Regions from separate parts of the Neobacillus solisequens genome, predicted to be linked through region 1. Evidence: a T-box and tRNA genes for the amino acid it is inferred to sense, from the RefSeq annotation. Region 1 holds a T-box; the other holds one or more tRNA genes.
What was found. A T-box is a leader RNA that pairs with one kind of tRNA and senses whether it is charged. The one in region 1 lies ahead of tyrS (tyrosine--tRNA ligase), so its partner is inferred to be a tRNA-Tyr.
Positions count from the first base shown of each region.

Region 2: it encodes a tRNA-Tyr, which carries the amino acid that the T-box ahead of tyrS (tyrosine--tRNA ligase) is inferred to sense. The anticodon was not compared.

Region 1 is NZ_JBKFGJ010000007.1:6,795-10,179, forward strand. Features, by position in the region: gene ACI3K6_RS09125 (IclR family transcriptional regulator) at 183-947, shown strand; T-box leader at 1,116-1,332, shown strand; T-box leader at 1,515-1,731, shown strand; gene tyrS (tyrosine--tRNA ligase) at 1,786-3,051, shown strand; gene nhaC (Na+/H+ antiporter NhaC) at 3,133-3,385, opposite strand, start outside.
Region 2 is NZ_JBKFGJ010000003.1:5-3,389, reverse strand. Features, by position in the region: gene ACI3K6_RS04270 (bifunctional 2',3'-cyclic-nucleotide 2'-phosphodiesterase/3'-nucleotidase) at 1-274, opposite strand, end outside; gene ACI3K6_RS04265 (hypothetical protein) at 520-648, shown strand; gene ACI3K6_RS04260 (hypothetical protein) at 659-871, opposite strand; gene ACI3K6_RS04255 (hypothetical protein) at 1,135-1,491, opposite strand; tRNA gene ACI3K6_RS04250 (tRNA-Leu) at 1,553-1,633, opposite strand; tRNA gene ACI3K6_RS04245 (tRNA-Cys) at 1,642-1,716, opposite strand; tRNA gene ACI3K6_RS04240 (tRNA-Gly) at 1,727-1,801, opposite strand; tRNA gene ACI3K6_RS04235 (tRNA-Gln) at 1,806-1,880, opposite strand; tRNA gene ACI3K6_RS04230 (tRNA-His) at 1,920-1,995, opposite strand; tRNA gene ACI3K6_RS04225 (tRNA-Trp) at 2,007-2,080, opposite strand; tRNA gene ACI3K6_RS04220 (tRNA-Tyr) at 2,086-2,170, opposite strand; tRNA gene ACI3K6_RS04215 (tRNA-Thr) at 2,196-2,271, opposite strand; tRNA gene ACI3K6_RS04210 (tRNA-Phe) at 2,297-2,372, opposite strand; tRNA gene ACI3K6_RS04205 (tRNA-Asp) at 2,380-2,456, opposite strand; tRNA gene ACI3K6_RS04200 (tRNA-Met) at 2,460-2,533, opposite strand; tRNA gene ACI3K6_RS04195 (tRNA-Val) at 2,556-2,631, opposite strand; tRNA gene ACI3K6_RS04190 (tRNA-Glu) at 2,636-2,710, opposite strand; tRNA gene ACI3K6_RS04185 (tRNA-Ser) at 2,729-2,819, opposite strand; tRNA gene ACI3K6_RS04180 (tRNA-Asn) at 2,830-2,904, opposite strand; rRNA gene rrf (5S ribosomal RNA) at 2,924-3,039, opposite strand; partial or broken rRNA gene ACI3K6_RS04170 (23S ribosomal RNA) at 3,167-3,385, opposite strand, start outside.

The sequences.
Region 1 (3,385 bases):
ACGAAAATACAGCCAATTACACGTGGAATTTGCTAGAGTAATACATTTTTTCCAATTCACAATAAAGATGAAAAAATTACCCAACTTTTAATTTAAGTAATGGTATAATATTAATAAACTTTATAAAATATTGACAGTGTTCAAAAGCACTAAATGATAGATATAATATCGGGAGTGGTACTGTGGATGACAAATATTGGGTGCGTTCGCTCGAACGGGCAAATCTAGTATTGAATTTAATTGCTAAAGAACCAGGAAAATTCAGATTGATAGATATTTCAAAATCCTTGAATATTAATAAAAGTTCAATTTTCTCAATATTAAATACACTTGAATTTTTAGGATGGGTTACCAAAGAAAAAGGAAACACATATAAATTGGGACCCACCTTGGGAGCATATATTACAGCTTATTCTCGTAATTTTAGCTTATTAGAATCATTTAATATGGAAGCAGAAAAAACACTTGAAAAGTTAGATGAAAATATTCTATTGGGAGTTCTAAACGGCACTAATGTATTATGTTTAGCAGCACAAGAAAAGAAATCAATTGTACGAATAGCCACCGATGTTGGTATGCAGTTTCCAGCACATGCAACATCCTTCGGAAAAATCCAATTAATTAAATATAGTTATTATGAGCTGATAGACCTTTATAATGACCAAGAGCTAGAACAGTTTACACCTAATACAATAAAAACAGTAGGTGAGCTTTGGAACCAATTAGAGTCGGCTAGGTGGTCTGGCTATACTATTGATGCTGAAGAATATTTACAAGGATGTTATAGTATTTCAGCACCTGTATACAACCATAAAAATTCGCTGATTTGTGGAGTATGTTGTACAATGCTAGAAAATAGCTGGAATGAAAAAAAAGATAAGGCAATTCAAGAAATTTTGGACTTAGCTAAGAGGTTATCTGAGCGTGCTGGATATACCCAACCGTAATGATTGTGGCTTTACAAACAATATAAGAATTGAAAATGAAATTGCCTCTTTGATCATTATTTTCGTGTCTTTATAAGAGATGTCCAAAATATTATTTCATAAAAATTTTTCTTTCTATTGATTGACAAACTATATTTATTCCAATATAATAAAACTAAATTTAATATTTAATAAACGATGAAGGAAAGAAGTAGCAATTTGTCCCTGTTTTTTAGAAAGCTAAGGGTTGATGAAACTTAGCACAAACAATTTGCGAATTACATTCTCGAGTTTCTTAGGTAATTCTAAGCGGATGAACAATCCGATACTATTGTAATGAGCGGTATTAATAGTTTTCCTATTAATACAATTAGGGTGGTAACACGGTTAACTAATCGTCCCTGTGTCTATTATTAGACATGGGGACGTTTTTTTTTACAAAAGGAGTGAGTAAACATGAATATTTTTGACGAATATTGCATCTTTGGTCATTCTTTTCATGTTCTTTATGGAAAAGATTCCAAGAATTTTCAAACTGTTGATTGAAAAATCATATCTATATCAATATAATAATGTACAATTTAATATTTTATGACAATGAAGGAACGAAGTAGCAATTTGTCCCTGTTTTTAGAAAGCTAAGGGTTGATGGAACTTAGCACAAACAAATTTGCGAATTACACTCTCGAGTCTCTTAGGTAATGCTAAGCGGATGAACAATCCGATACTATTGTAATGAGCGGTATTAATAGTTTTCCTATTAATACAATTAGGGTGGTAACACGGTTAACTAATCGTCCCTGTGTCTATTATTAGACATAGGGACGTTTTTTTATATTACAAAAAGGAGTGAGTAAACATGAATATTATTGACGAATTAGAATGGCGTGGCGCAATTAATCAACAAACTGATCCTGAAGGTATACGCAAGCTGGTAGAAGAGAAATCGATAAAGCTCTACTGTGGCATAGATCCAACTGGAGATAGCATGCATATTGGACATTTAATACCTTTCATTATGATGAAACGATTCCAATTATGCGGCCATCATCCTGTTATTTTAATTGGAGGGGCTACAGGAACAATTGGAGATCCAAGTGGACGTAAAACAGAACGTCAATTACAAACATTAGAAATGGTACAACATAATGTTGATAAGTTAACAAAACAATTGAAAAAATTATTGGATTCCGACGGCAGTGATAATCCAGTGCAATTCGTAAATAACTATGATTGGACTCATAAAATCAATATCATTGATTTTTTACGTGATTACGGTAAACATTTTAGTATTAATAATATGTTAGCCAAGGATGTTGTTTCCAGCCGTTTAGATGGAGGTATATCTTTTACAGAGTTTTCATACCAAATACTTCAATCATTAGATTTCCATCATCTTTTCAAAGAAGAGGATGTACAGCTCCAAATAGGCGGAAGCGATCAATGGGGAAATATTACAGCTGGAATTGATTTCATCCACAAAAAAGAAGGTTGGGATGCAAAAGCATTCGGTTCAACCATCCCATTACTATTGAAAGCAGATGGTACAAAATTTGGTAAAACAGCTGGCGGAGCCGTTTGGCTGGATGCGGAAAAAACAACTCCATTTGAATTCTACCAATTTTGGTTGAATACGGATGATAAGGACGTTATTAAGCTTTTAAAACTATTTACGTTCTTGACGAAAGAGGAAATTGATGGACTAGAAATAAAGGTAAAAACGGAACCACATAAACGCTGGGCGCAAAAAGTGCTGGCATTCGAAGTCACAAAATTTGTTCATGGAATGGATTTATTAGACCAAGTTATCAAAATTTCAGATGCCTTATTCAGCGGAGATATTAAATCATTGACAGCAGATGAAATTGAGATCGGTTTTAAGAACATGCCTACATTCCGTGCATCAAAAGAACCAAAAAATATTATCGATTGGCTTGTAGATATAGGCCTTGAGCCATCCAAACGTCAAGCCCGCGAAGATATTAGTAACGGTGCTATTTCGATAAATGGCGATCGGATGAATGATACCAATGCAATTATATCAATTAATAATGCTATTGGAGGAAAATTTATTATCGTTCGCAAAGGTAAAAAGTACAACAGTTTAGTAAAATTAGTTGATTAAAACAAACTTTAACCCGGGATTTCAACCTAATAAAAAGGCACCAGAAATTTCTGGTGCCCAATTTAAATCTGTTATAAACGATTATGATGCCTTTTCCATTAAGTCATAGTTGTCTTTCTTCTTTAACTTCATAAAACCAAGAATAATATTAATAAGAAAAGCAACAATACAAGAGATAGTAAATGGTAAGTAATTTATCGTAGATACACCCAAGGTCCCTTTTATAAATACACCACTGACTCCCCAAGGAATAAGTGGATTGATTGCTGCACCTGCATTTGCCAAAACACTGGAAAGCTCTTTTGGCTGCACATGAATAGCATCGTATTGAGAT
Region 2 (3,385 bases), on a different contig from region 1:
TTTCTTCTCTTGCTTGTTTGATTAGGACAGCTGTTCTGTCTAGACCATAATCAGTAGTAGCTTTGTCCTGATAGTAGTCATAGTCCATGACATTGTCATGTAAATCAGTTGTTTCCAGGAAACGCATCTTAACTGTACTTTCTGCAGTTCCTGTTACTTCAGCCTTAGCTGTTCCTGGGAACATATTCAACGGAATCGTTGTAAACGCTAACACTGTGGCCAAAGAAGTATTAAGCATGCGTTTTGTCATGCTTCTTTTAATTTTTCTTTTCACCATTTTCCCGCCTTTCGACAAATAAATTGGCTTTGCAGAACTATTCTACTAATATTTCGACAAGATTCATAGAGTTTTTCAAAACTTTTTTAGTTAAAATTGAAAGATTAGGGTTTGAAAAGGCATTCTAACTAATATTTGGTAGTTATCTACTATAATTCGGCAAAATATTCAAATTTCTATATAATAGATGTGAAAATTCTGTATTCTATTATAAGACGAGATAAAAAAGGAGGTATGAAGAAGTGAGAGCTGAAAAATTTGGCAAAAAGGAGAAAAAATGGCCCTGTGTGGTTGGGATCATTTTATTAGTACTCTTAGTTGGAATTGTATCTATTCAAATTCTGTATATAAATTCCTATCCAATGCAGTAGTGACCATGCATCAGCCGTTTGACCGAACCAAATCGGATAAAAGGACTGAGGAAGTTTCCTTGAACAACAAGCAGCCTTTCACCGATCTTTTTTTGGAGTAGTTGAACGTAAAGGCGATAAGGGCCGCTCTGATACCATCCCCTTCCTTGTTTCCTTTTCCTAATACAAGAATTTTTCCGCTTTCAAGCGAAATATCAGTTATTTCATGTTTACGAGTTCGCAAAGCCTTACTCCAGTATCAAGTAAGACTGGCATAATAGTGTAATCCCTAAAGTCCACAAATTTCTTTTTATTAGGTTGGCTTAAAAGTTCTCTTTCTTCATCATCTGTAAAAGGTTTTATTTGCTCTTTCTTCTCCTTCTGTTTTTGGAGAGAACAAGCGGGGTTAATAGATATGACTGTTTCCTAATGTAAGAATGAGTAGAACTGTTTCATGGTCCTAATACAGTGGTTTATCGTGGTTGGATTATTGCCTAATTGCTCCATTCAATAACTGATGACGTCTTTAAACAATTTCTCTGTAGTATGAAGCGGAGCAGTAGAATATTTTAGATTCTCTAAAGCACGTTTAATAACCGTCAGATTTTCCTTATCCCAACGTTTTGTATGGTAGGTCAGGGTTTTCATTGTCATGTCTTTTAAAAACAAATCTAGGCTGGTCTGAAAGTCCTCACCGCCACTAACTAACAATGTTTGTTCTTCCTCGTGTAGCTCCTCAATAATGGTTCTTCTTTTTGCCATTTCTCTACGCTTCTTTAAAGCTAATAAAGGAGGTAGCACAATATTTTTACGTACATGATTATAAGACACGACCAAAATAAAAAGGATTGCGTGTTCAGTCATTAAGACTAAACTCACAATCCTTGTTATACCGCAGAAAAGAGCGGGTTTTAGTTGAAAATGATACCGGTGGCCGGGGTCGAACCGGCACTCCAGAGGAACACGATTTTGAGTCGTGCGCGTCTGCCAATTCCGCCACACCGGCAAATCATATGGAGGCGGCAACCGGATTCGAACCGGTGGATAAAGGTTTTGCAGACCTTGGCCTTACCACTTGGCTATGCCGCCGAATTTAATATGGAGCGGAAGACGGGATTCGAACCCGCGACCCCCACCTTGGCAAGGTGGTGTTCTACCACTGAACTACTTCCGCAAAATGGCTGGGCTAGCTGGATTCGAACCAACGAATGACGGAGTCAAAGTCCGTTGCCTTACCGCTTGGCTATAGCCCAATGATAATATACAAATCTCCAATATTCAAGTAAAAATTATGGGGCGGCTGATGGGAATCGAACCCACGAATGTCGGAACCACAATCCGATGCGTTAACCACTTCGCCACAACCGCCATAATAAATATGGCAGGGGTAGTAGGAATTGAACCCACACCAAAGGTTTTGGAGACCTTCGTTCTACCTTTAAACTATACCCCTAAAAATGGTGGAGGGGGACGGATTCGAACCGCCGAACCCTGAGGGAGCGGATTTACAGTCCGCCGCGTTTAGCCACTTCGCTACCCCTCCATTATTATATACACGAATCAGTAAATGGTGCCGGTGAGAGGACTTGAACCCCCAACCTACTGATTACGATTCAGTTGCTCTACCGATTGAGCTACGCCGGCTTAATCAGATCTTAAAGCAAACAAATGGTGGCTCAGGACGGAATCGAACCGCCGACACAAGGATTTTCAGTCCTTTGCTCTACCGACTGAGCTACTGAGCCACAAAAATGGCGGTCTGGACGGGACTCGAACCCGCGACCTCCTGCGTGACAGGCAGGCATTCTAACCAACTGAACTACCAGACCGAATTGCGGGGGCAGGATTTGAACCTGCGACCTTCGGGTTATGAGCCCGACGAGCTACCGGACTGCTCCACCCCGCGATAATAGAAAGTAAAACTTTTATGGTGGAGGATGACGGGATCGAACCGCCGACCCTCTGCTTGTAAGGCAGATGCTCTCCCAGCTGAGCTAATCCTCCATAATGGTGACCCCTACGGGATTCGAACCCGTGTTACCGCCGTGAAAGGGCGGTGTCTTAACCGCTTGACCAAGGGGCCAGTTGAGATTTTATCTGATGGCGGAGAGCAAGGGATTTGAACCCTTGATACGCGGTTAACGTATACACGATTTCCAATCGTGCTCCTTCGGCCACTCGGACAGCTCTCCATGATGTAAATGGCTCCGCAGGTAGGACTCGAACCTACGACCGATCGGTTAACAGCCGATAGCTCTACCACTGAGCTACTGCGGAATAATTAAATTATATACCAGCCTGGCAGCGTCCTACTCTCACAGGGGCAAGACCCCAACTACCATCGGCGCTGAGAAGCTTAACTTCCGTGTTCGGTATGGGAACGGGTGTGACCTTCTCGCCTTAACTACCAGACCAGTTAATTGACACTATTTTATTATAATGTCTTTTTTAAATTTTTCAAGAGGAAATTTTAAAAAATTTCATTCTCTCAAAACTAGATAATGCAGAAGAAATTCAGTAAAAACAAGATCGCATTGACTTGGTTAAGTCCTCGATCGATTAGTATCAGTCAGCTCCACGTGTCACCACGCTTCCACCTCTGACCTATCAACCTGATCATCTTTCAGGGATCTTACTAGCTTGACGCTATGGGAAATCTCATCTTGAGGGGGGCTTCATGCTTAGATGCTTTCAGCACTTATCCCGTCCGCACATAGCTACCCAGCGATGCCTTTGGCAAGACAACTGGTACACCAGC